3 regions of the Sphingobium sp. B8D3A genome follow, and region 2 is predicted to be linked to each of the others. Evidence: riboswitches for the same ligand, from Rfam matches in the RefSeq annotation. Region 2 holds a riboswitch; each other region holds the start of a gene.
What was found. Region 2 has a riboswitch for cyclic di-GMP ahead of M2342_RS03755 (hypothetical protein). Riboswitches for the same ligand answer to the same signal wherever they lie in the genome.
Positions count from the first base shown of each region.

Region 1: it holds a riboswitch for cyclic di-GMP, as region 2 does, so the genes downstream of both, M2342_RS02560 (DUF4402 domain-containing protein) here and M2342_RS03755 (hypothetical protein) in region 2, are expected to answer to the same signal.
Region 3: it holds a riboswitch for cyclic di-GMP, as region 2 does, so the genes downstream of both, M2342_RS06845 (autotransporter domain-containing protein) here and M2342_RS03755 (hypothetical protein) in region 2, are expected to answer to the same signal.

Region 1 is NZ_JAOQOS010000001.1:518,422-522,715, forward strand. Features, by position in the region: gene M2342_RS02550 (hypothetical protein) at 141-341, shown strand; gene M2342_RS02555 (FAD-dependent monooxygenase) at 362-1,441, shown strand; cyclic di-GMP riboswitch class I at 1,963-2,039, shown strand; gene M2342_RS02560 (DUF4402 domain-containing protein) at 2,389-2,832, shown strand; gene M2342_RS02565 (hypothetical protein) at 2,852-3,424, shown strand; gene M2342_RS02570 (hypothetical protein) at 3,459-4,294, shown strand, end outside.
Region 2 is NZ_JAOQOS010000001.1:841,654-845,947, reverse strand. Features, by position in the region: gene M2342_RS03775 (efflux RND transporter permease subunit) at 1-405, opposite strand, end outside; gene M2342_RS03770 (efflux RND transporter periplasmic adaptor subunit) at 531-1,790, opposite strand; gene M2342_RS03765 (hypothetical protein) at 1,787-2,191, opposite strand; gene M2342_RS03760 (TetR/AcrR family transcriptional regulator) at 2,517-3,119, opposite strand; cyclic di-GMP riboswitch class I at 3,291-3,368, shown strand; gene M2342_RS03755 (hypothetical protein) at 3,508-4,294, shown strand, end outside.
Region 3 is NZ_JAOQOS010000001.1:1,491,534-1,495,827, forward strand. Features, by position in the region: gene M2342_RS06840 (pyridoxal phosphate-dependent aminotransferase) at 440-1,570, shown strand; cyclic di-GMP riboswitch class I at 1,850-1,924, shown strand; gene M2342_RS06845 (autotransporter domain-containing protein) at 2,116-4,294, shown strand, end outside.

The sequences.
Region 1 (4,294 bases), 320 kb from region 2:
GGGTCGGCGCGAGATACGGGACCTATCAGCGCACGGAAAAGCGAAATTTCAAACGAACCCCGTCGGATGTACCCGCGCGGCGTCGGCAGGCTATCAATATCACTGGACCGAAGCACGCCGTGATGGCTATCGGCTGGGCCATGAGTGTCATCGCAACCATCATGAATTCGGCCACCGGCCAGCCCGTTCAGAAAATGACCTTCGGTCGCATGCCCAAGCCCTGGGCCAGCTTTAATCTGGAAAGCGGCGAGCTGGTGACGATCGATCGCGTGCAGGTCGGCAAACCGGCGCCCGGCAAGTTCGTCGCCCCCGTCGAGGTCTGGGTGACGCCGAAAAGCTGATGTCGGCAAGCGCGGAGCGGATGAGCGACATTCTGATCGTCGGCGGTTCGCTCGCCGGCCTCATGACCGGCCTCGCCTTGTCGCGACATGGCTTCTCGATCACGTTGCTGGAGCGCTCGACCGATACCGACCGGACCGGGGCAGCGCTGCAGGTCGGCTATGGCTTGCTTGAGCAGTTGACCGGGCGTCCTCACGCTACGGGCGCGCTCGCGACGGGCGTTCAGGCATGGCAATCGGTCTATCGCGGTCTGCGCGCAGCGGCGGACGAGGCCGGCATTGTCGTCCTGCAGAACGCCCGTGTGGAAGCGACGGGAGAGGCGGAGGATCGGGCCTGGGCAAGGACCGCCGATGGTCGGCGGTTCGACGGCAAGGTGCTGGTCGGCGCGGACGGCTATCAGAGCGTTGTGCGGCGGCAGGTCAGTCCGGAGCGTCCGGATGCCGTCTTCGCGGAGTATCTGGCCTGGGTCGGCTTTGCCGAAGAGTCGGCGCTGTCTGTCCGCTTTCCGTCCAATCTGGAGTTTCTCGAGTCCGAGCCCTATGTGCTTCTCGGCTTTCCGCTGACAGCCGCCGATGGCAGTCCGGAGCGTGGCCGCCGCCGGGTCGGCTGGGGCTGGTACGACGCCGGACATAACGCAATCCTGCGTAGAACAGGGGCGGTCGAGGGCCCGTTGGCGCGGCATTCGCTGCGCCCGAGCGACATGCCGGATGAATTGTTCGACGAGCTGGCCGCACTGGCGCGCCGGCACTGGCCATCGCCCTGGCGCGACGCGATCCTGGAATGTATCGCCCGCAAAGCGGTGCTCGGCACACCGGTCGTGGAATATTGTCCGGACCGCCTTGTCGCCGGCCGCATGTGTCTGGTTGGCGACGCTGCCCATGTCTGCACGCCGATGACAGGCAATGGCTTTGCAACCGCCGCGCAAGATGCTCTCACCCTCGCGCGCTGCCTCGACCCGGCGGTCCTGCAGGCCGACCCCAAAGCCGCACTCGCGCGATATGAAGCGTCCCGGCTACCCGAGGTGCGCCGACTGGCCCGGTCTGGCCAGCAGGTCAGCCGGAATTTCGTGGGCTCTGTGGTTGAGGCGGTTGCTCTGACATAGCGGTGGGCCGGTAGCACGAAGACCTTTTCAAGCCTGCCTTTCGTCGCCCTCCGGCATTGCGCCGACATCTTGAGGCAGCGGCCCACCGCAGAAGCGCTTAGATGAGAACCGACGCTTGGCAGCGTCGCGCGCTCCACGCCCTGACAGGCGAAGCGAGGGGAGAGGAGCCCAAGCGGCGTTTTTCGCGGGAGGGGCCTTGGCATTTAGCCCGGATGTGTAATTCGTCGGGATCATAGCGACGGCAACGAAATACATTCTCATGGAATTCGGTTTGGCGCGAGCTAACCGCATCGTCGGTTCGCTTCAGTCCGCGAAGTTCTTGGCGTTTTGCTTAGGCTCTGATGACGCAAACCTCACGTTTATTTCATTGAAAACAAACGCGCTCCTAATCCGGCTACTCGATCTGCGGTTCAACATGGGAGTAGTCGCACAATTCTCCATCTGGTCGTTCACCACATAAGCGTTGACTGCGTAGCGTATAATAGTTAAATCAAAATTTACCTAATAGCGCCCGAGATTCTCGGTCGAAACGGCAAACCATCGGCGACGATGGGACGCAAAGCCTCCGGTCCCTCACAGGGATAGCGGGGTTACCGAAACGGAGAACTATTGTGGACCTGTCGTCCTCGCGCCTTCCAGATCCTTTACGCCCTCGTCGGGCGACGGCCCGTCTTTGGCGACGGTCAGCAAGCACCAGTACCGATCATCACGTGATCCAGTCGCTTGCGACTGGCTCGCCAGATGCACGCGCTTGCAATCCAAAGCTCCGCGAAACGCAGTCGCCCGAGGGACTCTAAGGTAGGCGGAGTCTAATATTTTCCGATTAAATTCATGTGCATATCAAGTAAGAGAAAGACATCGTCATGTTCGTGAACTTGAAGTCTATCGCGACAATTGCGCTTCTGGGTTCCATCCCGGCGGCAAGCTACGCTCAGTCCTCAGCATCTGTGTCGACCACGGGTACAGCCCGGATCGTTCAGCCGATCTCGATCGCAAAAACCAGCGACCTTGCGTTCGGCACGATCGTGAAACCCTCGGTAGCAGGGACCAACACGGTCACTGTCGATGCCTCGACGGGCAATCGCAGCCTGTCTGGTTCCGGCGACGCCGTTGCCGCTGGTGGCACGACGTCGCGCGCCGCCTATACGGTCTCGGGTGAAGGGGGGCAGACTTTCTCGATCTCGGTGCCCGCCAGCTTCTCCATGACCGGTACGCCCGGCGGCACGATCACCGTCACCCTGACGCCGAGTGCCGCAACAGGCACATTGTCCAGCTCCATCGGCACAGCTGGCACCGCGACCTTCGGCGTCGGCGGTAGCTTCTCCCTGCCCAATACGCAGGCCTCTGGCAATTACTCGGGCACCTTCACGGCGACCGTCGCCTACAACTGACCTGTGACAGGAGCGTCTCGTGACGGTCTCATCATCCATCCGGATGGGAGCGCGCCTGTTGCTGGCGACCGCTCCTGCGCTGGGAGCGCTGTGCCTTTGCGCGGCGCTTGCAGCCTCACAGGCGAACGCGGCGGAAGCGAATGCGAAAGGCCAGGTTTCGATCGTGGAGCCAGCTTCGATCACGCAATCGGCGAAGGACATTGTTCTGCAGCCGGTGCTGGTTCTTCAGTCGAGCCTCCGGGTCATGATCTTGTCGCCAGGGCCGCAGTCAAACGAGAGCGACCAAAACACCGGGCTTTCGATGGCCGCTCCTATTCAAATCGCCGGGGGCAGCAACCAGACGTTTTCGCTCCTGGTCTCAAAAGCATTCGTCCAGCCAGGCGCAGGGGGTTCGCTTAGTGTCCCGATGGCGACGCTGAGCGATGATAATTTCCCGTCCTTTGAAGCCGGCCCCTCGGGTTTCGAGGATGTCCTCATGGGCCGGCTGAGCGGCGATGGCCTTCTGTCTGTTCCTCCATTTCTTTTGAAAGCGCTGCGCGACAGCTACGGGCCCGACGGCGGGCCTTTGCTGGTCCTGGCGCAATATGAATGAGCGAGAGACGCCGGTGATGACTCTCCCAGGCGTCGTGACGCGTCTCACGCGATCTGCGAACCAACGCAAGAGCATCGCTATCGCTATCGCGTTGGTCGCTGGCGCCTTCCCATCCGCTTTTTGCACTTCCTCTTCTGCCCAGCCTGCGACGACAGAGCAGGCCGGCGGGAGCGCCAGCCTCAACATCAATCCAAAGCGGATCACCTTTGATCGGCTGGGGCGGACGTCGAGCATATTCCTCTTCAACCAAGGGACTGCCGCCGGGGTATATGACATCAGCTTTGTCGACCGGGTCATGTTGCCCACCGGTCAGATCCGCCCGACGGATGAAGCAGACGGCGCGCCGGAGGTGAGAGACCTCAGTGCCAAGCTTCAATCCGCGCGTTCCATGATGCTGGTGACGCCCAGGCGCGTGCTGCTCAAGCCGGGGATGGGGCAGACAATCCGTCTTCGTGCAGGTGGCACCGGCGACTGGCCCGCCGGCGAATATCGCACGCATCTGACGGTGACGGCGGTGCCGCCACCTGACACGGGCCTAACCGCCGATCAGGCTGCGAATGCTGAGCCCGGTGCTGTTTCGTTCCGCATCGCATCTGTTCTTGGGATTTCCATCCCTGTGATCGTGCGTATCGGCACGCCTCAGGTTGAGGCCGCGATCGAAAACACACGGTTCACGATGGAGAGCCCTGGGCCGGGGTCTGAGCTGAACAGCCCTATGCCAGTCGTCACTTTTGACCTTGTGAGGCGTGGGCCGAATTCCCTTTTCGGCGATATCGAAATCCGAAAGGCGAAGGCGCGCCGTGAGGACGAGCCGTTGGGTGTCGTGCGGGGGATCGGTGTCTATCCTGAGATAGAGCGGCGACAGGTAAA
Region 2 (4,294 bases):
CGAGGTCTTCTTGGTAACGATGCCGAGGCGCTGCACCTCCTGCGGCAGGCGCGGCTCGGCAATGGCGACGCGGTTCTGCACCAGAACCTGCGCCTCATCGAGGTCCGTGCCCTGCTTGAACGTGACGGTAACGACCACGCGCCCGTCCCCCGTCGATTGCGACGAGAGATAGAGCATGTTCTCGACGCCGTTGATCTCCTGCTCGATCGGGCTGGCAACGGTTTCCGCCACGGTCTCGGCAGAGGCGCCGGGATACATGGCCGAGACGGTCACCGTCGGCGGCACCACCTCGGGATATTGCGAGACAGGCAGGAAGAAATAGCTGATCGCGCCGATGATCGTGATGATGACGGCGATGACCGCCGCGAAGATCGGCCGGTCGATGAAGAAACGGGACAGACGCATGAGGAGCTCTCCTCGGGGCAGCGCTCAGAGCATGTCCGGGTCAGGCGGCTTCACCTGACGGCTCGGACATGCGGAAAGCAAAAGGGACCGGATCAGGATCGGCTTCAGGCGAAGCCGATCCTGATCTAGCGCGTAAAGGTGGCCTGGCCGGACATCAGCGCGGTGGCGGCGGCAGGCGTCGCCGGCTGCGTCTCAGGCGCAATGCGGCCTTTGCGGACCTGCACCTTGCCGCCGGGCATGGCGAGCTGGGTGCCAACGATCACCACCTGATCCGCGGGATCCAGCCCGGCCCGCACGACGCGCAGGCCATCGACAACCGGCCCAAGCTCGATCGGCTTGGCGGCGACGGTGCCATCCTTGCCGACGACGAGCAGCGTCTTGCGCGCCTGATCGGTCTGCACGGCGGTGTCCGGCACCAACAGCGCGCGAGTGGCAGAGCCGGTGGAGAGCCGCATATTGCCGAACATGCCGGGCGTCAGGAACAGATCGGGATTGGGCAGCACGGCGCGGGCGCGAATGGTGCCCGAGCGCGGATCCAGGCCGTTGTCGGTGAAATCGAGCTTGCCCTTCCAGCGATAGGCATTCTCATCCTGCAGCTTGATCTCGACCGGCGTAGCGTCGGCATCGGCATCACGCTTGGTCTTGAGGAACAGCGCTTCGGACCCCTCGAAGGTGAAGTAGATCGGATCGAGCGCGTTGATGGTGGTGAGCAACGTGCCGGATGCGCCCTCTCCCGATGAGGCGAGGTTGCCGGGGTCGATCCGCCGATCCGAGATGCGGCCGCCAATGGGCGCGCGCACGGTGGTGAACTCAAGGTCCAGCGCGCGACTGCGGGCACGGGCCTGCGCACCGGCCAGCGCAGCCGATGCCGCCGAGACGCGGGCACGGAGCCGGTCGACCTCGCTCTTGGAGACCGCTTCCACCGCCACCAGTCGTTCGGCACGTTCAAGATCGCTGCGGGCCAGCGCGAGATCGCTCTGGGCCGTGGCGACACCGGCACGCGCCTCGGCCAGCGCGGCCTGGAAGGGGCGCGGATCAATGGTGAAGAGCGGCTGGCCGGCGCGGACCATCTGACCGTCCGTGAAATGCACGGCCGTGATCTGGCCGGAAATGCGCGGACGCACCTCGACCGCGCGGCTCGGCTCGAACCGGCCGACATAATCGTCCCACAGCATAATCTCGCGCGCGAGCGGCGCCGAGACGGTGACGGTGGGCGCCGCCATCGCGGCCTGCGCCGGGGGCGACGGGCGCATCAGCGCGTAACCGCCGGCAATGGCGAGCACCGGCAGCGCCACCCAGGCGGCACGGGTCAGCGAGCGCCGCCGCGTCGTGCCACCTTCGATGGGCGTGGCTTCCGCCGGGCTGAGTTTCTTGAGCATGTTCATGCGCGGTTCCTCCGCTTGATCGACAGACGCAGGGCCCCGATGTGGCGGAGCAGCGTCTCATATTGATGGGTCGTGTAGCCGGCCTCGTAAAAGCGACCGAGCTCGGACGGGGCGATGTTGTAGCCATGGTGCCAGCTCAGCACCGCGATGCGTCGCAGCGCTTCGAGGCGCGCGCTCGCCAGCGGCATGGCCCGGCGGAAGCCGAAAACGAGGCGCAGCAGGCGGCCCAGGCGGCTCTCCTCGCGCAGCGAAGACAACCCGTCTTCCCGCGCCAGGCGGACAATCGTCCACTCGACCGGAAGGAGGTGGCCATCCTGCACCTGAAGGCTTGCAGCCTCCGATGCAGTGACACCCGGGACCATCGCCCGTGCCCCGCCATCTCTCAGATCCAGATATGCCATCACCGTGTCTCCTCCTGCTTCCCCGGCAGGCACGACGGGGCAGCCCCGGACAGCCAGTGCTGCCGGGCGCGCGCATCGCGGATGCCAGGGATCGATCCGGGAAAGACGGTGCGCGACCGGCGCGTCCGTCCCGAAACCAGAACCTATGAAATTGCTGTCAAATCAAGTCGGGCAAGCAGAACGCGCCCGGCCAAGCCGCACGCACCCCCATGCCTTCTGTACTGACTGGTATATTAATCGGATGTTCAGGCGTCAACCCGGTTTTTTGTACCGACCGATATTTTATTTTGCAGCGCGCAAAATCGGTCTTGGGTCCCCAGGCGCTTCAGCGGCTAGGCCACATCCCCATAGTCGTCTCGGCAACGCGCTCCAGCTCCTCCCGTGTGGTGCCGGAGCCAGCCAAAACCGCCATGCCCTGCAAAACGGCGATGAGATATTTCGTGATCGCTTCCGCATCGGCGGGCCCGACAAACTCGCCCTCGTCGATGGCGCGCTGCATCCGGGCCACCAATGCCCGCTTCACGGTCTCGCCGCGCTTGAGCACTTCCTCACGGATCGATTGCGCTTCCGCGCCACAGGCGGTGACGCTGATCACGCTGAGGCAGCCGGTGGGCTGGCCATTGCCGGCAATCGTGGAGAGCGCGCCATCGAGCAGATGCTGCGCCACGCCGCGCGCGGTGGGCATATCCAAAGCCGGACCGATATAGGCCAGCTTCTCCCGCTCGTAGAGATCGAGCGCCTGCCGGAACAAGGCCTCCTTGTTGCCGAACGCGGCATAGAGACTCGGGCGGGTGATCCCCATCGCGTCCGTCAGCTCGCTGAGCGACGCGCCCTCATAACCCTTTGTCCAGAACACACGCAAAGCGGCCGCAAGCGCCTGCTCGCAGCAAAATTCGCGGGGCCGACCCCTGATGGCGGTCTGTTCCATATCGGACGGTATAGAATTCCTCGACGGGGTTGTCGAGTCCGGTGCGACGAAGGGAGCCAGGACGGTCCCGCTCGAGCGGCACGTTCTCCCAGGCATGATAAAAGTTAAGTTCAGACTCTTTTCCATGAACCTTTTCCAGAGCTTGACATTTCAAGCGCAGGATCACTCCGATCCCGATAATGGCAAAGCGGTGGTGACGCCGTGACGCAAAGCTTCCGGCCTTGGGTTCAAGGTAGCGGGGTTGCCGAAGGAGCCGAGGTCGGAGCTGTGTGTGCGTGTCTACGCCTCGCTCTGGCTATGATCGCTCCACACCGCTCCGCGCTACGTGGGCCTGCCATCGGATAGCTCCGTCTCCAGCCCGGCTGCAAGCCTGACAGGAGATGACGCAATGGCTCAGGTTCTTTCCACGACGACATTACGATCCAACAGAACGTCACGACTATGCCGGGCCATGCCCGCCATAGCCGCCTGCTCCGCGCTCGCCATGCTGCTGAGCGCCTGCGAGACCAGCGGTTATTCCCGCTACGCCAATGTCGGCTCGCCGGCGCCCGGGTCGGGCGGCAGCAGCGATGGCGGCAGCAACAATGGCGGCGGCGGCACTGACACGGGCGGCGGGAACACGGGCGGTGGGAACACCGGCGGCGGGAATACCGGGGGCGGCGGATCGGCCGATGGCGGCGGCAGCACCAGCGGCGGTCTGGCTGGAGGCGTCGTCACGCAGGTCTCCCCGGTTCTGGCGACGGCCGGCAACGCCGTGCTCGGCGTCGCGGACGGCCAGCAAGGCGTGACCACCCCCATCGCCGCTGCCTTGCCAGTCACGCAGCCCGTAACCGGCACGATCACGCGGGTGCTGCAGGACACCGGCACGGTGCTGGTCGATGCCGGCGAAGGCCGCACGCTGCTGCTGCAAGGCGCGCAAGGCGTGGTCGGCGATGTCGTGTCCATCGACGTTGGCGGTCGCACCGTAACCAACGGTCTTGACGGCACCGCAGGCGCGATCGGCGTCGGCGTGCTCGGCGACACCCAACCGACGGGCACGCTCGCATCCGCTGGCGTGCTGAACGCAGGCAATACCGCGCTGGCGACCGTGAACGGCATCGCCGATGTGCGCGTGACCAACATTACGGCGCCCACCGGCGGCATTTCCGACAATCTGCTGAATGTCGCGCTCGGCG
Region 3 (4,294 bases), 650 kb from region 2:
ACTTCACTATAAACATATGTTTACATGTTTTATTGGTCAAGCAGCTCGGTTTTGAAGGTGGCTTGCATCCAGGGTCGGGACGAAGAACACACAACGCGCCATGCTAAAGGCTCGAAAAGTGGCGCGCATCGTCGTTGACCGTCATCCGCCAATGGCTGAGGTCACGGGGCTCGCTTGATCCTGCCGGGCACCGCGCCGCGGTGGTGTCGACGCGCGGTGCACTGGGCCTCGATCATGTCGGCGACCGCAGCGCCGCAGCGGCAACCTATCCGAAATTATCGCGGACGCTGCCTTCCGCTTGGACGATCGCGAGGGTTGCTTGTCCCTCCTTAATTGATTTTTCGAGACATAGTCCTCCGGCTCCGACCGGTAGGGGATGCACCGTTGGCATCTGTGCCGGGGCCGGCTATCGGCGCTGTACCGAGCGATGGATGATCTGATGGAAGTCGAGCCGTTTCAGGCCATAGAATTGAGCAAGTTGGCCTATCGCCTGGGCGCGGAGGGGCGATCGGTTCTCCATATGGAGTTTGGCCAGCCCTCCACGGGGGCGCCGCAGGCCGCGTTGGACGCTGCGCGCCACGCGCTCGGCATCGATCCGATGGGCTATTGGGAGAGTCCTGCGCTGCAGGCGCGGCTCGTCCAGCTCTATAGGGAGCGGTACGGCATGGCAGCCGAGCCGGATCAGTTCCTGCTCACCTGCGGCGCCTCGCCGGCATTGGTCCTTGCGCTGAGCACCCGGTTTAAGGCGGGTGATCGGATCGCCATGGCCCGGCCGGGCTATGTCGCCTATCGCAACACGGTGCGCGCGCTCGCCATGACGCCGATCGAGATCGAATGCGGCGAACAGGCGCGCTTTCAGCTGACGGCGCGCGCGCTCGCGGCGCTGGATCCGGCACCGCAGGGTGTGATCGTCGCCAGCCCGGCCAACCCCACCGGAACGATCATCGCGCCTGCCGAACTGGAGGCGATTGCGCGGCTCTGCCGGGAGCGCAGCGTCGCGATCATCTCGGACGAAATCTACCATGGCCTCAGCTATGGCGAACCTTGCCGCTCGATGGGGGAATTCGCACCGGATGCGATGATCGTCAGCAGCTTCTCCAAATATTACTGCATGCCCGGCTGGCGGCTCGGCTGGCTCTATGTGCCGCGCGCCATGGTCGAGCGGGCACGCGCCTATATGGGCAGCCTGTTCCTGACCGCGCCATCGATCAGTCAGCATGCCGCTTTGGCGGCGCTGGACTGCACGTCAGAGCTGGAAGCGCATCGCGCCACTTATGCCCGTAACCGGGACATTCTGCTGGACGCCTTGCCAGCCCTCGGTCTGCGACGCATCGCGCCGCCGGATGGCGCCTTCTACATCTATGCGGATGTCAGCGACTTTACCGATGATAGCCCTGCGTTCTGCAAGAAGCTGCTCCTGGAAACCGGGCTCGCCATGGGGCCGGGGCTCGACCATGATCCGGTCAATGGCCATCGGTTCATCCGGCTGAGCTTTGCGATCACGGAAGCCGAAGTGCAAGAGGCAGTGCGGCGCCTTTCGGCGTGGTTGCCCGACCAGCGACGGCTGTAACGATCACGTCGCGGGGGGCAACCATATTTTAGAGCAACGGATGCAGCGCAATCGACGTCGTGCTTGCGTTGAAGTTAACTATAGTTATCGGCTTAACACGGCCGGTTATGACCCCGCTCCAGACCGAGGGCGACAATTTTCACACGACAAATCAGCTGCATGGCTCCGATCTGCATGCGCGCCATCTCGACAAGGCCGGGCTTTTTTGTTGCGCTGCCGCTCAGCTAACGTTAATATTCCTCCTGAAGATGACGGCTCCGCCCCACGGGCGTTCGTTGCCTTCGACAAGGGCAAACTGTCGGTAACGGCGGGACGCAAAGCCTCCGGCCCCAATGGGGTAGCGGGGCTACCGGGGGATGAAACAGAGCATTTTCGGATATCGTGTGTAGCCTGCTGTGAGAAGGTCATTGGGTTCGTTTGAACCTCAGGCTGCGCTCCCTGTCGTCGCGCTTCGATCCCTGTCTCAAATCCCGTTGAACCGCACCTGCATGGCGGTTTGCCCTTCACATCATCTGGGCGGTGGGCCCACACGAGGGGATTTCGTAATGCAGGGTAAGGCAATCAAAACGCGCAGCGCCGTTCGGCAGGCTCTCAAGGCAGGTCTGTTCAGCAGTGTCGGTATCGCGGGGCTGCTGGCGGGCGCATCGGTCGCGCAGGCCGATACCGGAGTTTGCGAAGTGACGGGTGATGTCACGCTTTTTTTCTGCGATACGTCGTTGGTTAAGGCTCGTATTGAAGGAGGCGATACCAGCCTCACCGTGAATGGCGCACAGGTCGAGGAGAGCATCACAGTCGATGGCGTGAGCTACTATACGTGGGATAACACAATCCCTGGCGACATTACCTCGACGCTCCTCATCACCAATTCCACGATCAGCACCACTAATAATGGCGGCGTAAACGTCAGTTCCAATATCGTGGGTCGGAACGACATTTCGGTCACCTTGGGCCCGGACGTCACAGTGGATAGCGTGGGTGGCAACGGTGGCATCTGGGTGCGCAACCAGGTTGCGGGTGACATCATGATCCAGAACGATGCGGCGCTGACCGTCTCCGGCGTGAACACCAACGGCATTTCCGCGACCACCAACGCTGGGTCGGTGAGCGTCACCAATAGCGGTGCCATCACGGTCAACCCAACGGTAAACCCCGCAGACTTCACGCAGCGCGGGATTTACGCCGACGGCGGCTACAATGATGTCGAGCCGGTCGAGGTGACGGTGACCAACACCGGCCAGGTGCAGGCTCAGGCAGCGGGCATCCGCGTCGTCAATTACAACGGTCTTGCGAAGATCACCAACAATGCCTCGGTATCGTCGGTCAACAATCAGGCACTTGTCGCCTGGACGCCGGACGGCGAAGTGGTGATCGACAATCAGGAGCAGGGCATCGCGACATCGGAGTCCGGGCCGGCGATCCAGGGCGCCTCGCAGATCGGTGACATCACCATCACCAATGGGGGCCTTGCAGAAGGCGAGACCGGTATTCTTGCCATAGCGGGCTTCGATCCGGATGAGGCAGGCTCCGGCGCCATCACCATCACCAACACCGGCACCGTCACCGCCAGGTCCGGCAGCGCCGTTCAGGCGCGCACACCGGTCGGCAATGTCGTCATCGACAATAGTGGAACGCTGCAGGCGAATGGCGAAAGCGCGGCTGTGGATGCAGACGCGGTCAGCGGCACGGTCCAGATCACCAATTCCGGGTCGATCCTGGGTGAAACCGCTATCGTCACCAACAATGCGCCGACCACAATCATCAACTCGGGCGTCATTGCAGGGGGGGCTTCGTCCGGCCACGCCATTCTGATGGGTGCCGGCGACGTGACACTGGAACTGCGTGCCGGCTCCAGCATCACCGGTCTCGTCGCGGATGCGGATATCGCGAGCGGCACCAACACCCTGGCCCTGGGCGGCATCGTCGACTCGTCATTCGATGCCGGCCTGATTGGCGTGCAGTATAATGATTTCGATGAATTCGTGAAGGTAGGGGACGGCACCTGGACGCTCACGGGGACAGGAACGACCGGCTGGACAGTCAAGGAAGGGACGCTGAACGCAGGCAGCAATGGCGCATTCGGCGTTGGCCAGGACTATGTCGTCGAAGGTGGCGTGCTGGGCGTGGGTGGTTCGCAGAATGAGGTGACCTTGGGCTCGCTCACTGTCGCGCAAGCAGGCCTCGTCGGCACCGACGGGGGCGTGCTCGTGCTCGATCAGAGCAGCGACACCGTGTTCGCTGGCGAGTTGATCGGCGGAGGGACGTTCGTCAAGGCGGGCGAAGGCGTGCTCGCGTTCACCGGTAACGGCTCGCCCTTCAATGGCGCGCTGGATGTTACCGGCGGTTCATTTAACCTGACTGGCAGCCTCGTCACGACTTCGGTCTCCGTGGGCGGCGCCGAAATTGCTTCGCTCAACATCGTGAGCGGCGGTACGCTCAATTCCACCGAGGGCTTGATCGGCATGGGAGGAACGACCGGGGCCGTCACTGTCTCTGGCGAGGGGAGCTGGAGCAGTTCCAGCTCCATACAGATCAGCCGTGACCCCAACTCCTCCGGTTCGCTGACCATCATGAATGGCGGCTCGGTCGAGACGGTGAATGGCAGCATCTACATGGGCGCGGGCGGCTCGATCAGCGTCAGCGGTGAAGGGTCGGCGCTTCGGGTCGGTACGCTGCATTCCGAACTGCCGGCCGACTGGGTTTCGGCCGATGGCTGGTTCAGTGCGG